2 regions of the Afipia sp. MLSD5-FHT05B12 genome follow, and region 2 is predicted to be linked to the other one. Evidence: predicted binding sites of a transcription regulator. Region 2 holds the regulator's gene; the other holds the start of a gene.

Region 1 (11,375 bases), on a different contig from region 2:
GGCGCCACCTTCACCTGCGGCGATGCTACAGGAAAGCCGGTCGCGGTGAGGTTTCTCACCAAGGAAGCCGAACGTCACCTGTTGCTCGACCCTGAACTTGCGCTGGGCGAAATCTACACCGACGGTGATTTTGTGGTCGAAACCGGGTCGATGACCGATCTTTTGGAAATCGTGCTCGGGCAGCCGGATCTTGTGCCGCGCTGGTCCAGAGCCCGGTGGTGGCTTCGCTACCTGATCCGGCACTGGCAACAGTTCAATCCGCCCGCCCGCTCGAAACGCAACGTCGCCAGTCACTACGATCTCGACGGCCGGCTGTATCGGCTCTTCCTCGACGCGGACATGCAATACAGTTGCGCCTACTTCGAGACGCCGGATTCCACACTCGACGACGCGCAGCTTGCCAAGAAGCGCCACCTCGCGGCCAAGCTACAGGTCAAGCAGGGCCAGCGCGTCCTCGACATCGGTTCCGGCTGGGGCGGGCTCGGCCTTTACCTCGCGGAAATGACCGGTGCGAACGTCACCGGCGTCACCCTGTCCGAAGAACAACTCGGCGTTTCCAATGCGCGCGCCGGAGAACTGAACCTGACCGACCGCGCGCAATTCCGCTTGCAGGATTATCGCGAGACGCCCGGCCCGTTCGACCGCATCGTTTCGGTCGGCATGTTCGAACATGTCGGCGTCGATTACTACGACACATATTTCAAGCGTTGCGCGGAACTGCTCAGCGGCGACGGCGTGATGGTGCTGCACTCCATCGGCCGCCCGGAAGGGCCCGGCATTACCAATCCATGGGTCGCAAAGTACATTTTTCCCGGCGGATACATTCCCGCGCTGTCGGAAGTCCTGCCGGCGATCGAGCGTTCGGGATTGCTGGTCGCCGACATTGAAATCCTGCGGCTGCACTATGCCGAGACGCTGAAGGCCTGGCGCGAACGCTTCCTTGCCCGGCACGAGGAAGCCGCGAAGCTTTACGACGAACGCTTTGTCAGGATGTGGGAATTCTATCTGGGCGCGTCCGAGATGTCGTTCCGCAAGCAGAACAGCATGGTATTCCAGATTCAGCTCACCAAGAAGCAGGACGCGGTTCCGGTCACGCGCGATTACATCGCCCGCGAGGAAGAACGGCTGCGCGGCATCGAGGCCACGAAACATCCGGTGCTTCGGCTCGCGGGCGAATAAACCTGGGGTCATGACGCGGCTGACGCAGCCGCTGAGGCTGGTCAAGCCTCACACCGATGACAATCCAGGTTCATTCGAAACAACTTGTGTGAATCGTGCATAAGACCATATGGCGCTTTCGTCCGGCCCCGCTGCGGTGCTTGATACGTGCCCCGCATTCGCCGAATTGGAAGCATACTCTCCCGCTATGGCCATTACTGATTCGAACATTATCAAGCTCGCGCCGGACGCCGGCACGCCGGCCTACCGGGTTGCGCCTCACAATATCGAGGCCGAACAGGGACTTCTCGGCGCCATCCTGGTCAACAACGACGCCTTTTACCGCGTCTCGGACTTCCTCGAGCCGAAGCATTTCTTCGAGCCGATCCATCAGCTGTTTTTCGAGACCGCGGGCAGCCTGATCCGCGCCGGCAAGATCGCTACCCCGGTCACGCTGAAGACCTTCGTTCCGGCGGACACCGATCTCGGCGGCATGACGGTCGCGCAGTACCTCGCCCGCCTCGCCGCAGAAGCAACCACCATCATCAACGCGCAGGATTACGGACGTGCCGTCTACGATCTGTCGATCCGGCGCGATCTCATTCGCGTCGGCGAGGACATGGTCAATGTCGCGTTCGACGCGCCGGTGGACTTCGCGCCGCGCGCGCAGATCGAGGACGCGGAAAAGAAGCTCTACGACCTCGCCGAGTCCGGGCGTTACGATGGCGGCTTCCAGAAATTCTCGCAGGCACTGACGGTCGCCGTCGACATGGCCGCCGCCGCCTACAGCCGCGACGGCAACCTGTCGGGCCTCGCATCCGGCCTGCGCGACATGGATATCAAGATGGGCGGTCTTCAGCCGTCCGATCTCATCATCCTCGCCGGACGCCCGGCGATGGGCAAGACCGCGCTCGCGACCAACATCGCCTTCAACATCGCACGCAACTGGCGCGGCGAGGTGCAGGCCGACGGCCAGATGAAATCGGTCGATGGCGGCATTGTCGGCTTCTTCTCGCTGGAAATGTCGGCGGAGCAGTTGGCCACACGTATTCTGTCGGAGCGCACCGGCATTTCATCGAGTTCGATTCGCCGCGGAGGCATCAGCGAGCGGGATTTCGACAAGATCCGCGACCACTCCATCGAGATGCAGAACCTGCCGTTCTACGTCGACGACAGCGGCGGCATCTCGATCTCGCAGTTGACCGCGCGCGCGCGGCGGCTGAAGCGGCAAAAAGGGCTCGATCTGTTGATTATCGACTACATCCAGCTTTTGTCTGGATCGGGGAAACGCTCCGACAACCGCGTGCAGGAAATCACCGAGATCACCACCGGCCTCAAGGCGCTGGCCAAGGAACTGAACGTCCCCATCATCGCGCTGTCGCAGTTGTCACGTCAGGTCGAGAACCGCGACGACAAGCGCCCGCAACTGTCGGACCTGCGTGAATCGGGTTCAATCGAGCAGGACGCCGACGTCGTGCTGTTCGTGTACCGCGAGGAATACTATCTCCAGAGCAAGGAGCCGCGCCCCGGCACGCCCGAGCATGAGAAATGGATGCTCGATATGTCGCTGGTCCACGGCAAAGCCGAAGTCATTATCGGCAAACAGCGTCACGGCCCCACCGGCACCATCAATCTGCATTTTGACGCCAACGTCACGCGGTTCGGCGACCTCGCGCATGACGGCCAGGTGCCCGAGCGATTTGGCTGATCGAGTCTACTTTCGCGCGCAAAGAGTGTGCTAGTGTGGTGGCTCGCAAGTCCGCATCATTTCCACCGCACGGTCTTTTGCGGACTTGCGAGCCAAAACCACACTAGAATCATAATTTCTAGTGTCCTTTTGAATCCGAAGTTCGCGCCAGAGGGTGCTGCAAAATGAAGCGAACTTCGGATTCAGGACACTAGAGTCTGGTTCAACATTCTGAATCAAACTCGCTGCAAACCTTTGCTGAGCCAATGACTCCTGCTTCCGATCTCAAGTCCGCGACACCTGCTGCTGCGAGCGTCGCGGACGTGCGCTTGCCTGCCAGCGCGACCGGCATCCTGACCATCGACCTCGACGCCATCGTCGCAAACTGGCGCAAGCTCGAAAGCCATGCCGTGCCTGCGGACTGCGCCGCCGTCGTGAAAGCCGACGCCTATGGCTGCGGCATCACGCAGGTCACCCGTGCGCTGGCGCGGGCGGGATGCAGAACCTTCTTCGTCGCCACGCTGGACGAGGCGCGCGCGGCACGCGCGGTGACGCCCACCTCCGCCATCTATGTGCTCGACGGATTTTTTCCCGGCTCGGGCGATCAGTTTGCGAAGATCGATTGCCGCCCGGTGATCGGCGACGCCACCGAACTCGCCGAATGGGACGCGTTCCGCAAGACCAGCGGTTGGGAAGGCCAGGCCGCGATCCATATCGACACCGGCATGAACCGTCTCGGCTTCCGCGTCATCGAAGCGCAGGCGCTGCTGCCACGGATCAGGAACGGCAATCACGGCATCTCGCTGGTGATGAGCCATCTCACCAGCGCCGAGATGCTGCACGATCCGGCGAACGGACGGCAGGTCGCGGCGTTCCGCGAGATCGCGTCGCAGTTCTCCGGTGTGCCCGCCTCGCTCTCGAACTCATCCGGCATTTTTCTCGGGTCCCAATTCCATTTCGATCTGGTGCGTCCAGGCGCGGCACTCTACGGCGTCAATCCGACGCCGGAAGCCGATACGCCAATGCAGCCCGTCGTCGATCTCAAGGTGCGCGTGGCGCAGGTCCGCAACATCGAAAAAGGCGAGCACGTCGGATACGGCGGCACCTGGACCGCACGGCAGCCGACGCGATTGGCGATCGTCACGGCAGGTTACGCCGACGGCTATTTCCGCGCCGCGGGCAGCATCGACAACATGCGCAGCGCCGAAGCGATGGTGGCGGGCAAGCGTTGCCCGGTTGCCGGGCGGATCTCGATGGACCTGATGGCGATCGACATCACAACCCTGCCGCCGGGCGCGACCCGGCGCGGCGCGCTGGTGTCGCTGCTCAACAACGAGATCACGGTCGATGAGCTCGCGCACCATTTCGGCACCATCGGATACGAGGTGCTGACCAGCCTCGGCAAGCGATATACGCGCGTCTACAAGGGCGGCGAGTAAGCGGGCCGGTCAACTCAACCAATAGCGCGGACATCAGGTGTCAGCGTATTCAATCGGCAGTCCGGCCATTCCAGCCGCGCTGTCGAAAACCACCTCTTCCACCAGACTCGATCGCCATGGGCACCAGCGGTTATGTGGCAGAAATGCTCCGCCGACCTCACTCAAATGCGCCTCGACCTGCACAATCGAGGCCTCGCACACCTCCATCGCCTCACCGAAGAATTCGATGGACGCCGGATCGAGATGCCAGCTCCAGGGCTTGTTGTAGGGCTTTGGCTGCTTGACGATCACGCCTCTTATGCTCGTACCTGTCGTTATGCTTCGCGACAGGATCGCGCGAGCTTTCTTCACTGTTGCTTCGTCGGTAATCTCGACCACAAAACAGCGATTAATGACCGCCTGGATACATCTGAAAAATGCCATGCCAATCCCCTTTGGTTTAATGTTGCAATGCTTGCATGAATGATCTGCGCCCTTCTACAGAATTCTGTATTGAGATTTGAGGAACTGGATCCGAAGGGACAATCGAATGCCGGACGTAATGGAATTCAAGCCGGGGAATTACAAATTCATCGTTTCGCCCGGCGGACCCTTCTCCAGCGGCGTCGCGGCGATGCCCGGCTACGCGCTGCGCAGGGTGCGCTTCGCGCATCCGATCCCGATGGCCGATGGCTTTGCCTTCATCAAGGCGCATCTTGAGCGCGAAGGCCGTCCCATCACTGCGCTGGCCGCCTGCGAACTGCGCTCGCCCGCTGCGATGACCATCGAGCAGTTTCAGGCCTTCAACAGCGAATATCTGAAAACGCTGCATCAGTGGGGCTGCAAGGCAGGCGACATCAATCCGCTCGCGCGCAGCAACCTCGCGCCGATCACGGAAATCCCGAACGAGACGATGTTCTTCGCTTTCACCTACACCGCCCCCGAAGCCGGCGCCTCGGGCGACTTCCTGATCTCCGGCAAACCTGAAATCCGCGATGGCGTCACCACCGACCGTATCGTCGGCGGCCGTGACGTCTCATTGAAGGGTCTGGAGACCAAGGCGCGGTTCGTGATGAACGCCATGCGCGAGCGCGTCGATGTGCTCGGATGTGACTGGGCCGCTGTCACCGCAGCGCAGATCTACACCGTCCACGACATTCGTCCATTGCTCGACACGGTGTTCACCGAATACGGCGTGAGCCAGATCGGCCTCGCCTGGTATCCGGCATGGCCGCCGGTGATCGGGATGGAATTCGAAGTCGATGTGCGCTGCGTGCGAACCGAACTGGTGATCGATCCGCGCTAGTCGGGCCAAAGCCGCCATGGAGCCGCGGTGTCCAGGAAGGCAAACAGGAAATCCATGACGAAAAGCGCCAGCGCAACTCACACCCTTCGCGCTATTCCAGCCGGTGTCTGGGCATTGGGCTTCGTCTCGATGCTGATGGACATCTCGTCCGAGATGATCCACGCCCTGCTGCCGGTCTATCTCGTCACGGTACTCGGCACATCGATGGCGACGGTCGGCGTGATCGAAGGCATCGCTGAGGCGACGGCATCCATTACCAAGATATTTTCAGGAGCCCTCTCCGACTGGCTTGGCAAACGCAAATTTCTCGCGGCAATCGGCTATGGTCTGGCGGCTTTCACCAAGCCCATCTTTCCCCTCGCCCCCACCGTCGGCTGGCTGGTAGCTGCGCGCTTCATCGATCGTGTCGGAAAGGGCATCCGGGGCGCCCCCCGCGACGCATTGGTGGCGGACATTTCTCCGGTTCATCTGCGCGGATCAAGTTTTGGCCTTCGCCAGTCCCTCGATACGGTGGGCGCATTCCTCGGTCCGCTGCTGGGCATTGGCCTGATGTGGTGGACGGCCGACAACTTCAAGGCGGTGTTCTGGTTTGCGGTCATTCCCGCGTTTCTGGCTCTGGCGCTGATCGTTTTCGCGGTGCGTGAGCCTGACCGGGTCCAGGGTCTGCGCGAAATACGCAATCCCATCAGCCTGACCGAAATCAGGAACCTTGGCGCGGCCTATTGGCGGGTGGTGGCCATTGCGACTGTGTTCACGCTGGCACGTTTCAGCGAAGCGTTCCTGATCCTGCGCGCCCAGAATGCCGGACTGCCCATCATGCTGGTGCCTGCGGTGCTGGTGCTCATGAATGTCATCTACGCCGCCGCCGCCTATCCTGCCGGCGTCATGTCGGATCGCACGAACCGCGTCGTCGTGCTGGCGATTGGAATTGTGCTGCTGATCGCCGCCGATCTCGCGTTGGCTCTGCTGCCTTCGGTCACCGGCGTCGCGATCGGCGTCATTTTGTGGGGGCTGCACATGGGATTTACGCAAGGGCTGCTAGCTACACTTGTCGCGGATACGGCCCCCGTCGAACTGCGCGGTACCGCCTATGGATTTTTCAATCTGCTCGGCGGTCTCGCCATGCTCGCGGCGAGTGTCATTGCCGGCGTGCTGTGGGATGCGATTGGGCCAAACGGCACGTTCTTCGCTGGCGCCGGCTTCGCGCTGGTGGCGCTCGCCGGGTTGCTGGCTGTACGCGGCGAAATTAACGCAAGGACGGACTCGAGAGTGTGAGCGGTCATCTTTTCAAGATGAAGCGCATTGCACGTAAATGCATCGCCTCACTCGCAATCATTCCGGCACGCCTGCCAGCCGATAGCCTTCCGCCAGCTTCGCGATATCCTGATCCCGCCGCAGCGGAAATCGCTCGCGGATCTTCGAAATCCGCATCGACGAATTGACTTGCCGCGCAGCCTCCCACGCCTTCCTTGCGGCATCGATCTGTCCCAGCAGCGCATGGGCCGCCATGATGACCCCGTGAGCGCCCAGAAAATTCGGGTTGGCGCGCCGCGCGAGTTCAGCCCACCGCAACGCCTCTTCATAGTGCCCCAGGAAAAACGCCGCCTGCGCGAGCGCGGTGTAGGTGCTGAAGATCGCCGAATCCAGCGGACTCAATCGTAACGCGCGTTTGCAGTAGTCCGTTGCTTCCTCGTGGTTGCCGAGCAGCACATTGATCGCGCCCCGGAACGACCATGCGAACGCGGAGTTCGGACTTTCGGCCGTCGCGCGCTCCAGATAATCGGCGGCCTGCTCGACTTCATCGGCCAGCAACGCGAGCGTCCAGCCAGCCTGCCCCAGAACGAACGTATCCCTCCTGCCAAGCTCAATGGCTTTGCGGGCAGCGCCGATCGCTTCACCGACGTCGCGGTCGCGATCGGTACTCCATCCGGAGAACAGCCACACGGTGTACCAGCCGGCTATGCCGGCATAAGGACGTGCAAAATGGTTATCGAGTTCGATCGCCTTTTTGAACAGAGCAAGCGCCTCGGTCAGGGCTTCCTTTTCGAACTGCTGGAACTTCGAGACGCCCCGAAGATAGTAATCGTAGGCCGTCAGGTTTTCCGTCGGCTTGCGGTTGGCCCGATCGAGTTCCGATTGCTGGAGCTTCGGAAAGATCGCGACGAGAACGCTCTCGGTGACCTTGTCCTGCAAATCGAAAATGTTGCTCAGTTCACCATCGAACCGGTCCGCCCAAAGGTGAGCGCCGGTCTCGGCATTGATCAACTGTCCTGTGATGCGGACGCGGCTGCCGGCCTTGCGCACACTGCCTTCCAGCACATAGCGAACGCCAAGCTCGCGTCCGACCTGTTTGATGTCCACGGCCTTGCCCTTGTAGGTGAAGGCCGAATTGCGGGCGATGACGAACAGCCAGTTGATGCGCGACAGCTCGGTGGTGATGTCTTCGACCATACCGTCGGCGAAGTATTCCTGCTCCGGATCGCCGCTCATGTTCTGGAACGGCAGCACCGCGATCGACGGCTTGTCTGGCAACGGCAATGGCGCCCTGGCTTCCGGCGATGGCGACGGAAGGGAGCGCTCGCCCGCGGCGCTCACAGCGTAGGCGCGAACGGGTTCGATGTTCTTGAGCTCCTGCATTCCGAGATCGACGAATGTCAACGACAGGATCTTCCGGACCTGATCGTGCGCGACGCCGGAAATGCAGATGCCGCCCGCTGCCGCATTGGTCTGAAGGCGCGCGGCGATGTTGACGCCATCGCCGAACAGGTCTCCGCCCCTGACCATCACGTCGCCGAGGTGGACACCGATACGGAAGTTGATTTTCCGGTTTGGGGGAACCTCGCTGTTGGCGTTCGCCAGGGCTTCCTGCGCGGCGACGGCACATTCAACCGCATCGACCGCGCTGCCGAATTCCGCCAGCACGCTGTCGCCCGCGGTATTCGCGATCCGGCCGCGATGCGACGCGATCAGATCGTCCATGATTCGCCTGCGTTCGGTCAGGTCGCGGAGCGTCCCGACCTCGTCGGCGCCCATCAGGCGGCTGAACCCCTCCACGTCGGCTGCGAAAATGGCCACCAGTCGCCGCTCGGTGTCATGAGATGTAGCCAAAGCGAACTCCCGGTTACGCCTGAACAGTTTGCTATGGCGGCCCCTCCGCCGTCCAGCAGCGAAGGGTCTGCGCCAAAGCGGATTGAACACACGCGAACACGTCGCGTGATGACAGTGCATCACGCGTTGCGAGGCCGGAAATTGCGGTTGACTTTTGCCGCAAAATAACGAACAAAAGAAGAACAAAAATGCAGACGATTTTGAAGGACGGAATTCGTAAATGGCCCGTACCGCAGTTCTCTCCTTTGTCTGCCAGAACTGCGGAGCCGCCTACAATAAATGGCAGGGTAAGTGCGAATCCTGCGGCGAGTGGAACACGCTGTCGGAAGAAGACACCACCGGCGCGACGTCGATGCCCGCGAATTTGCGCCCCAAGCGCAAGGGACGTCCGTTCGCACTGGAAACCCTGACCGGATCGAGCCCCGAAGCGCCCCGCCTGTCGTCCGGAATGGGCGAACTCGACCGCGTCACCGGCGGCGGCTTCGTGCGCGGCTCGGTGCTGCTGGTCGGCGGCGATCCCGGCATCGGAAAATCGACACTGCTGACCCAGGCCACCAGCCTGATGGCCCGTGCGGGGCATCGCGTGGTCTACATCTCGGGCGAAGAAGCCGTCGCGCAGGTCCGCCTTCGCGCCGCGCGGCTCGGTCTCGCCGACGCGCCCGTGCAACTGGCCGCGCAGACCTCTGTTGAGGACATCATCGCCACGCTGTCGGAAGGACCGCCGCCTCGCCTCGTGGTGATCGATTCCATCCAGACCATGTGGACCGACACCGTCGAATCCGCGCCCGGCACGGTGACGCAGGTCCGCGCGTCGGCGCAGGCGCTGATTCGTTTTGCGAAGAAATCCGGAGCGGCGCTGATCCTTGTCGGCCACGTTACCAAGGACGGCCAGATCGCAGGCCCTCGCGTGGTCGAGCACATGGTCGATGCGGTGATGAGCTTCGAGGGCGAAGGCTCGCAGCAGTTCCGTATCCTGCGCGCGGTCAAGAACCGCTTCGGCCCCACCGATGAAATCGGTGTGTTCGAGATGACAGGCCTCGGCCTGCGCGAAGTCTCCAATCCATCAGAGTTGTTTCTGTCGGAGCGCGATCTCGGCAGCCCCGGCACCGCCGTATTCGCCGGTCTTGAAGGCACGCGTCCGGTGCTGGTCGAATTGCAGGCGCTGGTTGTTCCGACAACGCTTGGAACGCCGCGCCGCGCCGTGGTTGGCTGGGAGTCGAGCCGCCTGTCGATGGTGCTGGCGGTGCTGGAGGCGCATTGCGGGGTCAAGCTCTCCGGCTACGACGTCTATTTCAATGTCGCCGGCGGCCTGCGGATCAACGAACCCGCGGCCGATATGGCGGCGGCAGCGGCGCTGGTGTCATCTCTCGCCAACGCCCCGTTGCCGGTCGATGCAGTCTATTTCGGCGAAATCTCGCTGTCGGGCGCGGTGCGGCCGGTGGCCCAGACCTCGGCCCGGCTCAAGGAAGCCGCCAAGCTCGGTTTCGGCCGCGCCGTGCTGCCGGAAAATGCCCGCGGCGATACCGGCGGCGACGCTGGATTGTCGCTGAATACGGTGGGATCGCTGGCCTCGCTGGTCGCGGACATCGCAGCAAGGGGCAACAAAGCCACAGCCAGAGGTAAAACCGCGGCTTCAGGCTGATTCAAGCCTGTTGAGAACCAAACGCGGCGTGACGCTGGCATGACTGGCCGCTATATAGCCTGCGGCGTTGCAACGGCTGCCGATTGCGCCCCGCTACGGATCGTTAACCGCAACAGGCGATCCAGGAGAGCGATGCAGTTTTGCCGTTGATGTCTGGGTTTTTGCGGGTTCCCGGCCCTTGCGGGACGTGCGATATGGCCGTCAGCTATCCGGACCTGAGACAACCCGATTCGGGGTTTCGAAACTGAAAGCGGATCTGACCAGCCGATGCCGATAACGCTTCTCGACATTATCGTTCTTGCCGTGATGCTGTTGTCGGGCCTTCTGGCGATGATCCGCGGTTTCATGCGTGAGATTCTGTCAATCGCGGCCTGGGGCGCAGCGGCCCTGACCACGCTCTACGCCTATCAGAAGCTGCTGCCGACCGCGAAAACATACTTCAATAACGAGACCGTCGCGGCGGTGGCCGTGGTGGCCGGCGTGTTCATTCTGACGCTGATCGTGGTGTCGATCATCACGGTGCGCATCTCGGACATGATCCTGGACTCCCGGATCGGCGCGCTCGACCGCACCCTCGGTTTCCTGTTCGGGCTCGCGCGCGGACTTTTGATCATGGTGGTGGCGTTTTTGTTCTTCGCCTGGCTGGTGCCGGATAAACAACAGCCAGATTGGGTCCGTAACGCCAAGTCGCGGGTGATGTTGCAGGGAACCGGCGATTGGCTGATGGGCCTCTTGCCTGACGACCCCGAGAACACCATCTTGAAGAGGTTCAAGAAAAAGGGCGACGAGGAGCAGACCGATGCTGCTCCCGAACCGCGCACAACAGCAACGGTGGGGAACGACGGCGGGTACGGGAAAACAGCCCGTGACGGCATGAAACAGTTGATCGAAGGCAAAGCCGCAGGACGCTAGATTCAGTTCTAGTCCTGCCTCAGACAAGGGCGCGGTGGACCATATGAAAACCCCTTCCGGCGATCACTCTCCCACTCCACCCTCCAAATCCGACCACGACCTGGATGACGATCTGGATAAGGATTTGAACGGCGACACGCTTCG
Region 2 (11,375 bases):
GAAGCGGACAAAGCAACTCACCCATATCGACGCCAGGGGCGAAGCGCGCATGGTGGACGTTTCCGCCAAGCCGGACACCGAGCGTGTGGCGGTGGCCGAAGGCCGCGTCATCATGACCCGCAAGACGCTTGATCTGATCGTCAAGGGCAATGCCGCCAAGGGCGATGTGCTCGGCACCGCGCGCGTGGCCGGCATCATGGCGGCGAAACGCACCTCCGATCTCATTCCGCTCTGTCATCCGCTGGCGCTCGCGAAAGTCACGCTCGACATCACGCCCGATACCAAACTGCCTGGCTGCCGCGTGCGCGCAACCGTGAAGGTCAAAGGACCGACCGGCGTCGAGATGGAAGCGCTCACCGCCGTGTCGGTGGCGTGCCTGACCATCTACGACATGGTGAAGGCCGTGGAGCGCGGCATCCAGATCGAAGCCATTCGCCTGGTCGAGAAAAAAGGCGGAAAGTCCGGTCATTATCTGGCCGATTACTGAGGAGCGTCCGATGGCGCTGATGCCCGTCGCCGAGGCCTATGCCGCCGTCCTCAAGGACGCCGGCGCCCTTCCCGAGGAAACGGTCGAACTCAACGACGCCTTTCATCGCACGCTGTCCCGCGACGTCGCGGCGCTCCGCACCCAGCCGCCCGTCGCGCTGTCGGCGATGGATGGATACGCGGTCCGCGCAGCGGATGCCGCGCCGGGGGCACGGCTGAAGGTGATCGGCGAAGTCGCCGCCGGCCGGCCCTTCAATCAAACCATCGGCGCCGGACAAGCCGCGCGCATCTTCACCGGCGGTGTCATTCCCGGCGGTGTGGATGCCGTCGTCATTCAGGAAGACACCACACGCGACGGCGACATTGTGATCGTCAACGAGACCATCACGACGGGAAGAAACATCCGCCCCGCCGGCATCGATTTCCGCGAAGGCGACGTGCTGTTACCGCGCGGCACCCTGCTCAATGACCGCGCGCTGGCGCTGGCGGCCGCCATGAACCATCCACGATTGCCGGTGCATCGCCGTCCGAAAATCGCAATCCTCGCCACCGGCGACGAACTGGTTCCTCCGGGCACGACGCCCGGCCCCGGACAGATCGTCCACAGCAACGTCTTCGCACTGGCGGCGCTGGCGCGCAGCGAAGGCGCCGATGTGGCTGAACTCGGCATCGCGCGCGACACGCTCGAAGACACCTCCGGCGGGATTCGGCGCGCCCGCGATCTCGGCGCGGATGTCCTCATCACCACTGGCGGCGCGTCGGTCGGCGACCACGATCTGGTTCAGGCCGCGCTGAAAGCCGAGGGCTTCGACATGGCCTTCTGGAAGATTGCGCTCCGTCCCGGCAAGCCGATGATGAACGGGCGGCTGGGGGCGATGCGTGTACTCGGTCTGCCGGGAAATCCGGTGTCGTCTTACGTCTGCGCCTTCCTGTTTCTGGTACCGCTGATCCGTTCCCTCTCGGGGCGAACGATGGTCGACCATCCGCTCGAACATGCCCTGCTTGGGCGCGAACTGCCCGCCAACGACAAGCGGCAGGACTACCTGCGGGCGCGGCTCGCACCCGGCGGCGACGGCATGCCCGTCGCCACCTCGGTGGGCGCCCAGGACAGTTCGCTGGTTGCGAATCTCGCCGCGGCCAACGCGCTGATCGTCCGGCCGCCGCATGCCCCAGCCGCTCCTGCCGGCTCGCCCTGCACGATCCTCCGGCTGCCAAACTGACAATCGCGTTTCCAATCGCCGTTCGTTGACGTGAAATTAAGGGGTTGCGGAACACATATGGAACAGATAGTGTTCGTTCATGATTTGTTTCGAGTGACTCGCAACTCCTGAGTGTCCCCTTCCATTCTTTCGCAGTGGGGATCCAGAGAGGCGCGGCTTCGGCTCAAACTCGAGCTTCTAGGGATCGGGGACCTATTCAGATGCTGACACGCAAACAGTACGAGCTTCTGCGCTTCATCAACGAGCGGCTCAAGGAAGCTGGTGTTCCACCCTCCTTCGACGAAATGAAGGATGCGCTGGACCTGCGGTCGAAATCCGGCATCCACCGGCTCATCACCGCGCTTGAAGAGCGCGGCTTCATCCGCAGGCTCGCCAATCGCGCCCGCGCGATCGAGGTCATCAAACTTCCCGAACTCGGCGTCAATCCAGGCGGCGCCCGCCGCGGCTTCACTCCGAGCGTCATCGAAGGCAACCTCGGAAAGGTCCGCACGAACACTTCCGGCGGTCCCGACGAAGATGCCAGCTTCCCGGTCTCCGTGCCGGTCATGGGCCGGATCGCGGCAGGTACGCCGATCGAAGCGTTGCAGACCCGCAGCCACACCATCAACGTGCCGCCCGACATGCTCGGGTCCGGCGAACATTACGCCCTTGAGGTGCGTGGCGACTCCATGGTGGAAGCCGGCATTCTCGACGGCGACACCGTGCTGATCCAGCGCAACGAGACCGCCGACACCGGCGACATCGTGGTCGCGCTGATCGACGAGGAAGAAGCCACCTTGAAGCGCTTCCGGCGACGCGGCGCGTCCATCGCGCTGGAGCCTGCCAACGCGGCCTACGAGGTTCGTATCCTGCCGCCCAACCGTGTGCGGATTCAGGGCAAGCTGATCGGGCTTGTTCGCAAATACTGAGTTCGTCTCAAAATCAATCATCCGGCCGGAGATCGCTTTCCGCCGGTGTGGCATCAACGGGCTGCGCCGGACGGTTTGGCCGGCCAGCGGGTGCTTCAAGCTCATTCTCCACATTCGCCGGCGACCACGGACGATCCACGCCGCGCGGACGGTTGGCTGTGATCGCGTGACCCTCGGTGGTTTTGCGTAAGGCAAGCGTCCCTCGCCTGCCAAGCATCTCCTGATCCAGCACCATGGCCGCGCAGTCAGCCGGCGGCTGCCGCAGCGTCACGATGACGGCAGCCCGCGCGCAGTCGTCCATGAATCCTTCCGGTTTCAGGGTCAGCGCAACGGTCGATCCATCCGCAGCCTGCACCACGCATCCGGATGCGTCGCACGAGACGCCATCGGTCAGCGACGCGTCGGTTGCCTTGCGCATGTCAGCGTCGGCTGAGAGCCATTCGCGCGACAGGAACACATCCTTTCCGGTGCGCATCAGACGCAGCTTGCCGTCCTTCCCTCGCACGGCGACGGTGTGACCGTCTCCTGCCACAAGGATATCCGGCTGCGGCGTGGTCAGCGCCCAGATCGTTGCGAATGCAATGAGCCCTGCTCCCGCCCATCGCAATGGCGTCCGCAACAAACCGAGCGCAATGATGCCCGCGCTCATCAAAGCCAATGGGCCGGTGCCGAAGGCTGCGATCTGGCCGATGGCGCCGGGCAGCGCCGCGACCCACTGCGACACCGCAACCATCCAGCCGATGCCGACATCCATCAGCCGCCAGAACACGCCGTCGAAGCCAAACGGCATAGCGAGCAGTCCGAGAAGTCCAGCCGGCATCACCAGCACCGAGACCACCGGCATCGCCGCGAGATTGGCCAGCACGCCATAAGGCGTCACGCGATGAAAATGAAACGCCGCATACGGCATGGTCGCGAATCCGGCCACCAGCGACGCCAGCGCCAGCATGATGATCTCACGCCCACCCCACAGCGCCGCGCGCGCCACCCGCGAGTTGTCGGGCGAGGCGAACAGGTTCGGCATGCCTATCTGGATCAGCGTCACGAGACCCAGCGTCGCAGCGAACGACATCTGGAAACTCGGGTGGACCAATGCTTCCGGTGCGATCAGCAGCACGATCATCGCCGCGACCGCGAGTGTGCGAAACGTAATCGCGCGCCGGTCGACCATCACCGCGATCAGCACCACTGCCGTCATGAAGAACGAGCGCTGCGTGGCGACCTCCGCGCCCGACAGCAACAGATAGAACGCCGCGGCGAGCAGCGCCGCGACCGCCGACCATTTCTTGATCGGAAACGTCACGGTGAGCGCGGGAAACAGCGCAAGCAGCGCGCGCACCGCGAAAAACACCACGCCTGCCACCACCGCCATGTGATAGCCGGAGATCGACAGCACGTGGCCAAGCCCGGAAATGAACATCGCATCGTTGACCGGCGCGGAAATCGCGTCGCGCCGCCCCGTCAGCAGCGCCGTCGCAATGGCGCGGTTGTCTCCGCTGACTACGCTGCGAATCCGCGCGTCGATGGCATCGCGCATGCCCTGCATCGTGGCGGCATAACGCAGATACGTGCCGCCACCGCGCGGAGCCTCGACGGTCTTGATCGCCCCCATCGCGAATCCTGACGCCCCGATGCCCTGAAAGTACATGTCGCGTCCGAAGTCGTAGCTTCCCGGACGCAGCGGCGAGAGCGGCGGCAACAGCCGCGCCTTCAGTTCGACGAAGCTGCCGACCGCAGGCGCGGTCCCCTTTTTAACCGACAGCCGCACACGCTCGAGCTTGATCCCGCCACGCGGAGACTCCATCTCCTCGACCCGCAGTACGAAGCGGTCAGTGCGTTCGCGCTCGTCACGGGTCTCGACGAAACCCTTCATCGTCACCGAGAACATCGGGCGCGCCAGCACGCCATGGGCGACACGCGCGGTCTTCAGCGTGGCTGCCGCGAATCCTGCCGCCAGCGCGGCCAGCATCACCATCAAGGGAAAGACGCGGCTGCGCCGCGCGACGAATGCCGCGGCACAGAGCGCAAATGCCGTCGCAGCGGTAACCGATGCGACAGGCTCGCGGTCTGCCGCGAAATAGATCGCAATCCCCGCGCCGAACGCGACCGGCACCCATGGCAGCAACCGGCCCGGTCCGGCTTCCGCGGCGACCCAGTTCCGGAGCTTCCCGGTCAGAAACGCCGCTAGACCGTCGGTGATATCTGGGATCCCGGCGCGCACGGCGCTGCGCGGCGGCCAAGCAACAGCTCGGCCGATGGCACGCCCCGCCCGGCCTTGGGATCTCTCTTGGGATCGCTCCCGGTCCTCGCCCCCGCCCGCCATCGCGCCGCTCCGGCATCGCTTCGGTGATGCTAGCGGAAGCGATCAGGCTGAACAGCGGAACGGATACGGAATATGCAAGACTCTTGCTATCAGCCCCCGGCCGAGACCTTGGCCCAGGTATCGCGCAATCCGACGGTGCGGTTGAAGACCAGTTTGCCCGGCGCCGAGTCCTTGTCACGGCAGAAGTATCCCTGCCGCTCGAACTGCATCGCGCCATCGAAGTTGTCGCTCGCCAGCGCGGGCTCCAGCATCCCGGTGACGGTTTCGAGCGACTGCGGATTGATCTGCGCGGCGAAGTTCGCAGCCTCCGGCTGCGGTGTCGTGAACAGCAGATTGTAAAGCCGCACTTCCGCCGGCACCGCTTCCGCCGCGCTCACCCAGTGGATCGTCGCCTTCACCTTGCGTCCATCAGGCGCGTTGCCGCCTTTGGTTGCCGGATCGTAGGTGCAGCGCAGTTCAACGACCTCCCCCGCCGCGTTCTTGATGACATCGCGGCAGGTGATGAAATAGCCGTAGCGCAGCCGCACTTCGCGGCCCGGCGCCATGCGGAAGAACTTCTTCGGCGGCTCCTCCATGAAATCGTCGCGTTCGATGTAGAGTTCGCGGCCGAACGGAATCTGCCGTGTTCCCTGCGACGGGTCATCGGGATGGTTGACGGCTTCGAGCGCCTCACTCTGCCCTTCGGGATAGTTCTCGATCACCACCTTGAGCGGATTGAGTACGGCCATGCGCCGCGGCGCGGTCTTGTTCAGCACCTCGCGCACCACGAAATCGAACATGCCGAGATCGACGGTGCTGTTGGATTTGGCAACGCCTATGCGTTTGACGAATTCGCGCAGTGCTTCCGCCGGAATGCCGCGCCGCTGCAAACCCGCAAGTGTCGGCATGCGCGGGTCGTCCCAGCCGGACACGTGACCGCCGCGCACAAGCTCGGTGAGCACGCGCTTGGACAGCAGCGTGTAGGTCACGTTGAGCCGGGCAAACTCATACTGATGCGGACGCGACGGCACCGGCAGGTTTTCAAGACACCAATCGTAGAGCGGACGGTGATCCTCGAATTCCAGCGTGCAGATCGAATGCGTGATGTGCTCGATCGCGTCGGACTGGCCGTGCGCGAAATCGTAGCTCGGATAGATGCTCCACGCGTCGCCCGTGCGCGGATGATGCGCGTGCAGAATGCGATACAGCACCGGATCGCGCAGATTGATGTTGCCCGATGTCATATCGATTTTCGCACGCAGCACGCGCGCGCCGTTCGGGAATTCACCCGCGCGCATGCGGGTGAACAGGTCGAGATTTTCCTCCACCGGGCGGTCGCGGAACGGGCTGTTCTGTCCGGGCTCGGTCAGGGTTCCGCGAGTCAGCCGGATCTCCTCCTGCGTCTGGTCGTCGACATAGGCCTTGCCGGCGCGGATCAGATGCTGCGCCCAGGCATAGAGCTGCTCGAAATAGTCCGATGCAAAATGAAGATGCTCGCCCCAGTCGAAGCCGAGCCAGCGCACATCGCGTTCAATCGCGTTGATATATTCCTGTTCTTCCTTGGTCGGATTGGTGTCGTCGAACCGCAGATGGCAGCGCCCGCCGAACTCCTCGGCGATGCCGAAGTTCAGGCAGATCGATTTGGCATGGCCAAGATGCAGGTACCCGTTGGGCTCTGGCGGAAAGCGGGTCACCACGCCTTTCTCCCGCCCCGAAGCCAGGTCCTCGGCAACAATATCGCGGATGAAGTCGCGGCCCGCGGCCGAAGGCGATTCGTCAGTCATTGGTACCCTTTCAAGCCAGTGTGGCGGTTCGCAAGTCCGCATCATTTCGCAGCACGTCCTTTGCGGACTTGCGAACAGAAGCCACCCTGGAATCATAAATTCCAATGTCCTTTTGAATCCGACGTTCGCTACGGAAGATGCCGCGAAATGAGGCGAACTTCGGATTCAGGACATTGGCCCTATGTGCCAAATCCGGGAGGCCGCGCCAAGGGCTGCCCGGCGCCCGCCGGACCGGGGTTTTACGCTGGCGAGGCCCGCGTCCGGGCACCGGGAAGCGTCTTAATTCCCTGTAATTCGTGCTGAGACAGTGTGCATTTGTTGTGATAAACGCCCGCCGATAACCGCTCCAGAGATCGATCGAACCGCCTGAAATGACTGAAACTGTCGTTACCCGCTTTGCGCCGTCCCCGACCGGCTTCCTCCATATCGGCGGCGCGCGCACCGCGCTGTTCAACTGGCTGTATGCGCGCAAGCGCGGCGGCAAGATGCTGCTGAGGATTGAGGATACCGACCGCGAGCGTTCAACCGACGCCGCCATCGAGGCCATCCTCGACGGGCTGAAATGGCTCGGTATCGAATGGGATGACGAAACGGTCTATCAGTTCACCCGCGCCGCGCGGCATCGTGAAGTCGCCGAGCAGTTGCTCGCCGAAGGCAAGGCCTACCGGTGCTACGCGACGGCTGACGAACTGACGCAGATGCGCGAGGCCGCCAAGGCCGAGGGCCGCGCGATCCGTTACGACGGCCGCTGGCGTGACCGCGATCCCTCCGAGGCGCCAGCCGGCGCCAAGCCTGTCATCCGGCTCCGTGCGCCTCAGACCGGCGAAACAGTGATCGAGGATCAGGTTCAGGGCCGCGTGGTCTGGCAGAACGAGAATCTCGACGACCTCGTGCTGCTGCGCTCGGATGGTAACCCGACCTACATGCTCGCCGTGGTCGTGGACGATCACGACATGGGCGTGACCCATGTCATTCGCGGCGACGACCATCTGATCAACGCGGCGCGGCAGAAGCATATCTATGACGCGCTCGGCTGGACCGTTCCGGTGATGGCTCACATTCCACTGATCCACGGTCCCGACGGCTCGAAACTTTCCAAACGGCATGGCGCGCTAGGCGTCGATGCTTATCGCGCCAAGGGGTATCTGCCGGAGGCGCTGCGGAACTATCTGGTGCGGCTCGGCTGGAGCCACGGCGATCAGGAAATCTTCTCGACCGAGGAGATGATCCGGGAATTCGACTTGCCGGCCATCGGACGCTCCGCTGCGCGGTTCGATTTTGCTAAGCTCGAAAATCTCAACGGCCATTACATTCGCAACGCCGACGACAAGGCGCTGCTGGCGAGCTTCGAGGACGTGCTCCAGTTCAGTTCCGAGGGCGCGGCCATCCAGGCCAAGCTGAACGACACGACCCGCGCCCAATTGCTGGCCGCCATGCCCGGCCTGAAAGAGCGCGCCAAGACCCTCCTCGAGCTGGTCGAGAGTTCCAATTTTATCTTTGCCGACCGCCCGCTCCAGATGGAGCCCAAGGCCGTAGCCGTACTCACGCCCGAGACGCGAAAACTGATCGGGGAACTTCGCTCTGCCCTGGAAGCCGTCAATCCCTGGACCGCCGAGACCGCCGAGACCGCCATGCGAACCTTTGCCGAAGCAAAGAACCTCAAACTCGGGGCGATCGCACAGCCGTTACGTGTCGCCTTGACCGGGCGGACCACCTCCCCCGGGATTTTCGACGTTTTGGCCGTGCTCGGGCGGCAAACCTGCCTGGAACGCCTGCAGGATCAGGCTTCCGGCCCCCGGTAGCCGAGCGCAACGCTGCCCAAACTTTGGGTGCAGCCTACCTATCTTGCAGCGCACACAGCAATAAGCTACCCATTCGGGCCACACTTCTGGAATAAAGCGCTTATGTCCCCATATGGCCGTAAGCGTCACTCGCCCTGAGCAACACCTACCGGGGACTTCACGATGGATGCAAAGACCAACACCAAAAAAGCAACGCTGACGGTCGAAGGGAAGACCGTCGATTTCCCGGTTTTGTCCGGCACTGTCGGACCTGATGTCATCGACATCAGCAAGCTCTACGCCCAGACCGGGATGTTCACGTATGACCCGGGCTTCACATCAACGGGCAGCTGTGAATCCAAAATCACCTACATCGATGGCGACGAAGGTATCTTGCTGTACCGCGGCTATCCGATCGAACAGCTCGCCGAGAAGGGCGATTTCCTCGAAACCTGCTACCTGCTGCTGTACGGCGAACTGCCGACCAAGGCCCAGAAGGAAGATTTCGACAACCGCGTGACCAATCATACGATGGTGCATGAGCAGGTCGCTCGCTTCTTCCAGGGCTTCCGCCGCGACGCTCACCCGATGGCCGTCATGGTGGCCTCGGTCGGCGCACTCGCCGCATTCTATCACGACTCGACCGATATCAACGATCCGCACCAGCGGATGGTCGCGTCGATACGGATGATCGCAAAGATCCCGACGCTGGCTGCGATGGCCTTCAAGTACAACATCGGTCAGCCCTTCGTGTATCCGAAGAACTCGCTCGATTTCGCTTCGAATTTCCTGCGCATGTGCTTCGCGGTGCCGTGCGAGGATTACAAGGTAAATCCAGTGATGGCGGAAGCGCTGGACAAGATCTTCATCCTTCACGCCGACCACGAGCAGAACGCATCGACATCCACGGTGCGCATCGCCGGCTCGTCGGGCGCCAATCCGTTCGCCTGCATCGCCGCCGGCATCGCCTGCCTGTGGGGACCTGCCCATGGTGGCGCCAACGAAGCAGCATTGCAAATGCTGGCCGAGATCGGCACCGTCGACAAGATTCCCGAGTTCATCGCCAAGGTGAAGGACAAGAACAGCACCGTCCGCCTGATGGGCTTCGGCCACCGCGTCTACAAGAATTACGATCCGCGCGCGAAGATCATGCAGCAGATGTGTCACAAGGTGCTGGCGGAAACCGGCCACCAGAACGACCCGCTGCTCCACGTCGCCATGGAACTCGAGAAGATCGCGCTGAGCGACGAATACTTCATCCAGCGCAAGCTTTATCCGAACGTCGATTTCTATTCAGGCATTACCCTGAAGGCGATGGGCTTCCCGACCTCGATGTTCACCGTGCTGTTCGCGGTCGCACGCACGGTCGGCTGGATCAGCCAGTGGAGCGAGATGATCCAGGATCCGCAGCAGAAGATCGGCCGTCCGCGCCAGCTCTATTCCGGCGCGACGTCCCGCGATTATGTCGGGATCGACAAGCGCAAGTAAGCGCGGCGTTATTCTCAGCAAAAAGGCCGGTGCATCGCACCGGCCTTTTTCGTTGCAGCGATCGCGAGATATCAGCGCAGCATCGCGATGACGTTGTCCGCCGCGAGTTCGCTGGGCCGCTTGCCGCCCGTGAACATGATCTCTTCCAGCCGGGCGAACGCATCCAGTTGCCGTTGCCGCGCCGGAGTGTCTTCAAGAACATCCCGCAAAGCAGGCGCAAGATTCTCCGCCGTGAAATCCTGTTGCAGGAATTCCGGAATCACATTCTCGCCGAGAATAAGATTCGCCAGAATGATCGACGAGGTCTGGATCACGCGCCGCGCGATGAAGGCCTCGATTTCGGTAACCCGATAGGCCGTCACCATGGGCACACCGGACAGCGCCAGTTCGAGCGTCACGGTCCCCGACTTCGCCAGCGCTGCGCGCGCGCTTCTGAATGCAGCCTTCTTCTCGCTGTCGCTGACGACGATCCGTGGTTGCACTGGCCAATCCGCAGCAGCGGCGCGGACGCTCTCCAGCAACCCAGGCACCGTCGGCAGCACCGGCTCGAACGCGATGCCCTGCGCGCGCAACAGGCGCAGCGTGTCGCCGAAGATCGCCATGTTACGTTTGATCTCGCTGCGGCGGCTTCCGGGCAGCACCAGAAGCAGCGGCGGCGCGGCTGACCGGCGCGCCAGTTCCCCCGTATCCGGCCGCAACGTATCGAGTTCATCCAGCAAAGGGTGGCCGACATAGATACACGGCGGACCACCCAGCTTGCGATGGACTTCAGGCTCGAATGGCAGAACGGCCAGAAGCCGGTCGACATAGGCACGCATCTTCCGCGCACGTCCCGGCCGCCAGACCCAAACCGTCGGCGACACGTAATCGACAATCGGGATCGATGGATCGCGGGCCCGGACACGCCGGGCGACGCGATGGGTGAAATCCGGGCTGTCGATGATAACCAGAACGTCAGGCCGCTGCTTCAGTATCTCGTTCGCCGTCTCGCGAATACGCCGCAGGATCATGGGAAGGCGCTTCGGAATCGCCGCAAGACCGATGATCGACAACTCATCGGTGGGAAACAACGATGGCACGCCCTGCTCGGCCATGTGGCGGCCGCCCACCCCGACGATCTTCGCCGCCGGTCCAAGCCGTGCGCGCAAAGCCTTGATCAGGCCCGAGCCGAGCCGGTCGCCTGATTCCTCAGCCGCGATCAGGAAAACCGTCGGGGACCTGCGCGCATCACTCTCGCCCGCGCTCACAGCGGCAATCCCGTGATGAAGAGTCCGGCCTGATCGGCCTTCGCGGTCATCACATCTGCCTCGGCGACAAGCGTGTGCCCGGCGACAATACCAATGCCAGCCAACCCGGCGGCAATCGCACCCTCAATGGTCCTGGGACCAAGTGTCGGAAGATCGAAA

The links. Region 2 encodes LexA, which represses DNA repair genes until DNA is damaged. Its sites were predicted from a motif close to TGTTCNNNNTGTGTTCNG; they were not measured.
Region 1: radA (DNA repair protein RadA) is a predicted target of LexA. The motif match lies at 8,845-8,862, and genes of this name have one in related genera.

Annotation. Positions count from the first base shown of each region.
Region 1 is NZ_JBXAFS010000008.1:76,414-87,788, reverse strand. Features, by position in the region: gene AC1Q6J_RS12865 (cyclopropane fatty acid synthase) at 1-1,179, shown strand, start outside; gene AC1Q6J_RS12860 (replicative DNA helicase) at 1,367-2,866, shown strand; gene alr (alanine racemase) at 3,112-4,284, shown strand; gene AC1Q6J_RS12850 (BP74-related protein) at 4,318-4,707, opposite strand; gene cnbZ (2-amino-5-chloromuconate deaminase CnbZ) at 4,814-5,569, shown strand; gene AC1Q6J_RS12840 (MFS transporter) at 5,624-6,844, shown strand; gene AC1Q6J_RS12835 (adenylate/guanylate cyclase domain-containing protein) at 6,902-8,677, opposite strand; gene radA (DNA repair protein RadA) at 8,898-10,319, shown strand; gene AC1Q6J_RS12825 (CvpA family protein) at 10,587-11,231, shown strand; gene purF (amidophosphoribosyltransferase) at 11,275-11,375, shown strand, end outside.
Region 2 is NZ_JBXAFS010000006.1:177,231-188,605, reverse strand. Features, by position in the region: gene moaC (cyclic pyranopterin monophosphate synthase MoaC) at 1-487, shown strand, start outside; gene AC1Q6J_RS11095 (molybdopterin molybdotransferase MoeA) at 498-1,706, shown strand; gene lexA (transcriptional repressor LexA) at 1,907-2,614, shown strand; gene AC1Q6J_RS11085 (ComEC/Rec2 family competence protein) at 2,628-4,937, opposite strand; gene AC1Q6J_RS11080 (glutamine--tRNA ligase/YqeY domain fusion protein) at 5,027-6,700, opposite strand; gene gltX (glutamate--tRNA ligase) at 7,072-8,502, shown strand; gene gltA (citrate synthase) at 8,665-9,969, shown strand; gene lpxB (lipid-A-disaccharide synthase) at 10,041-11,216, opposite strand; gene AC1Q6J_RS11060 (LpxI family protein) at 11,213-11,375, opposite strand, start outside.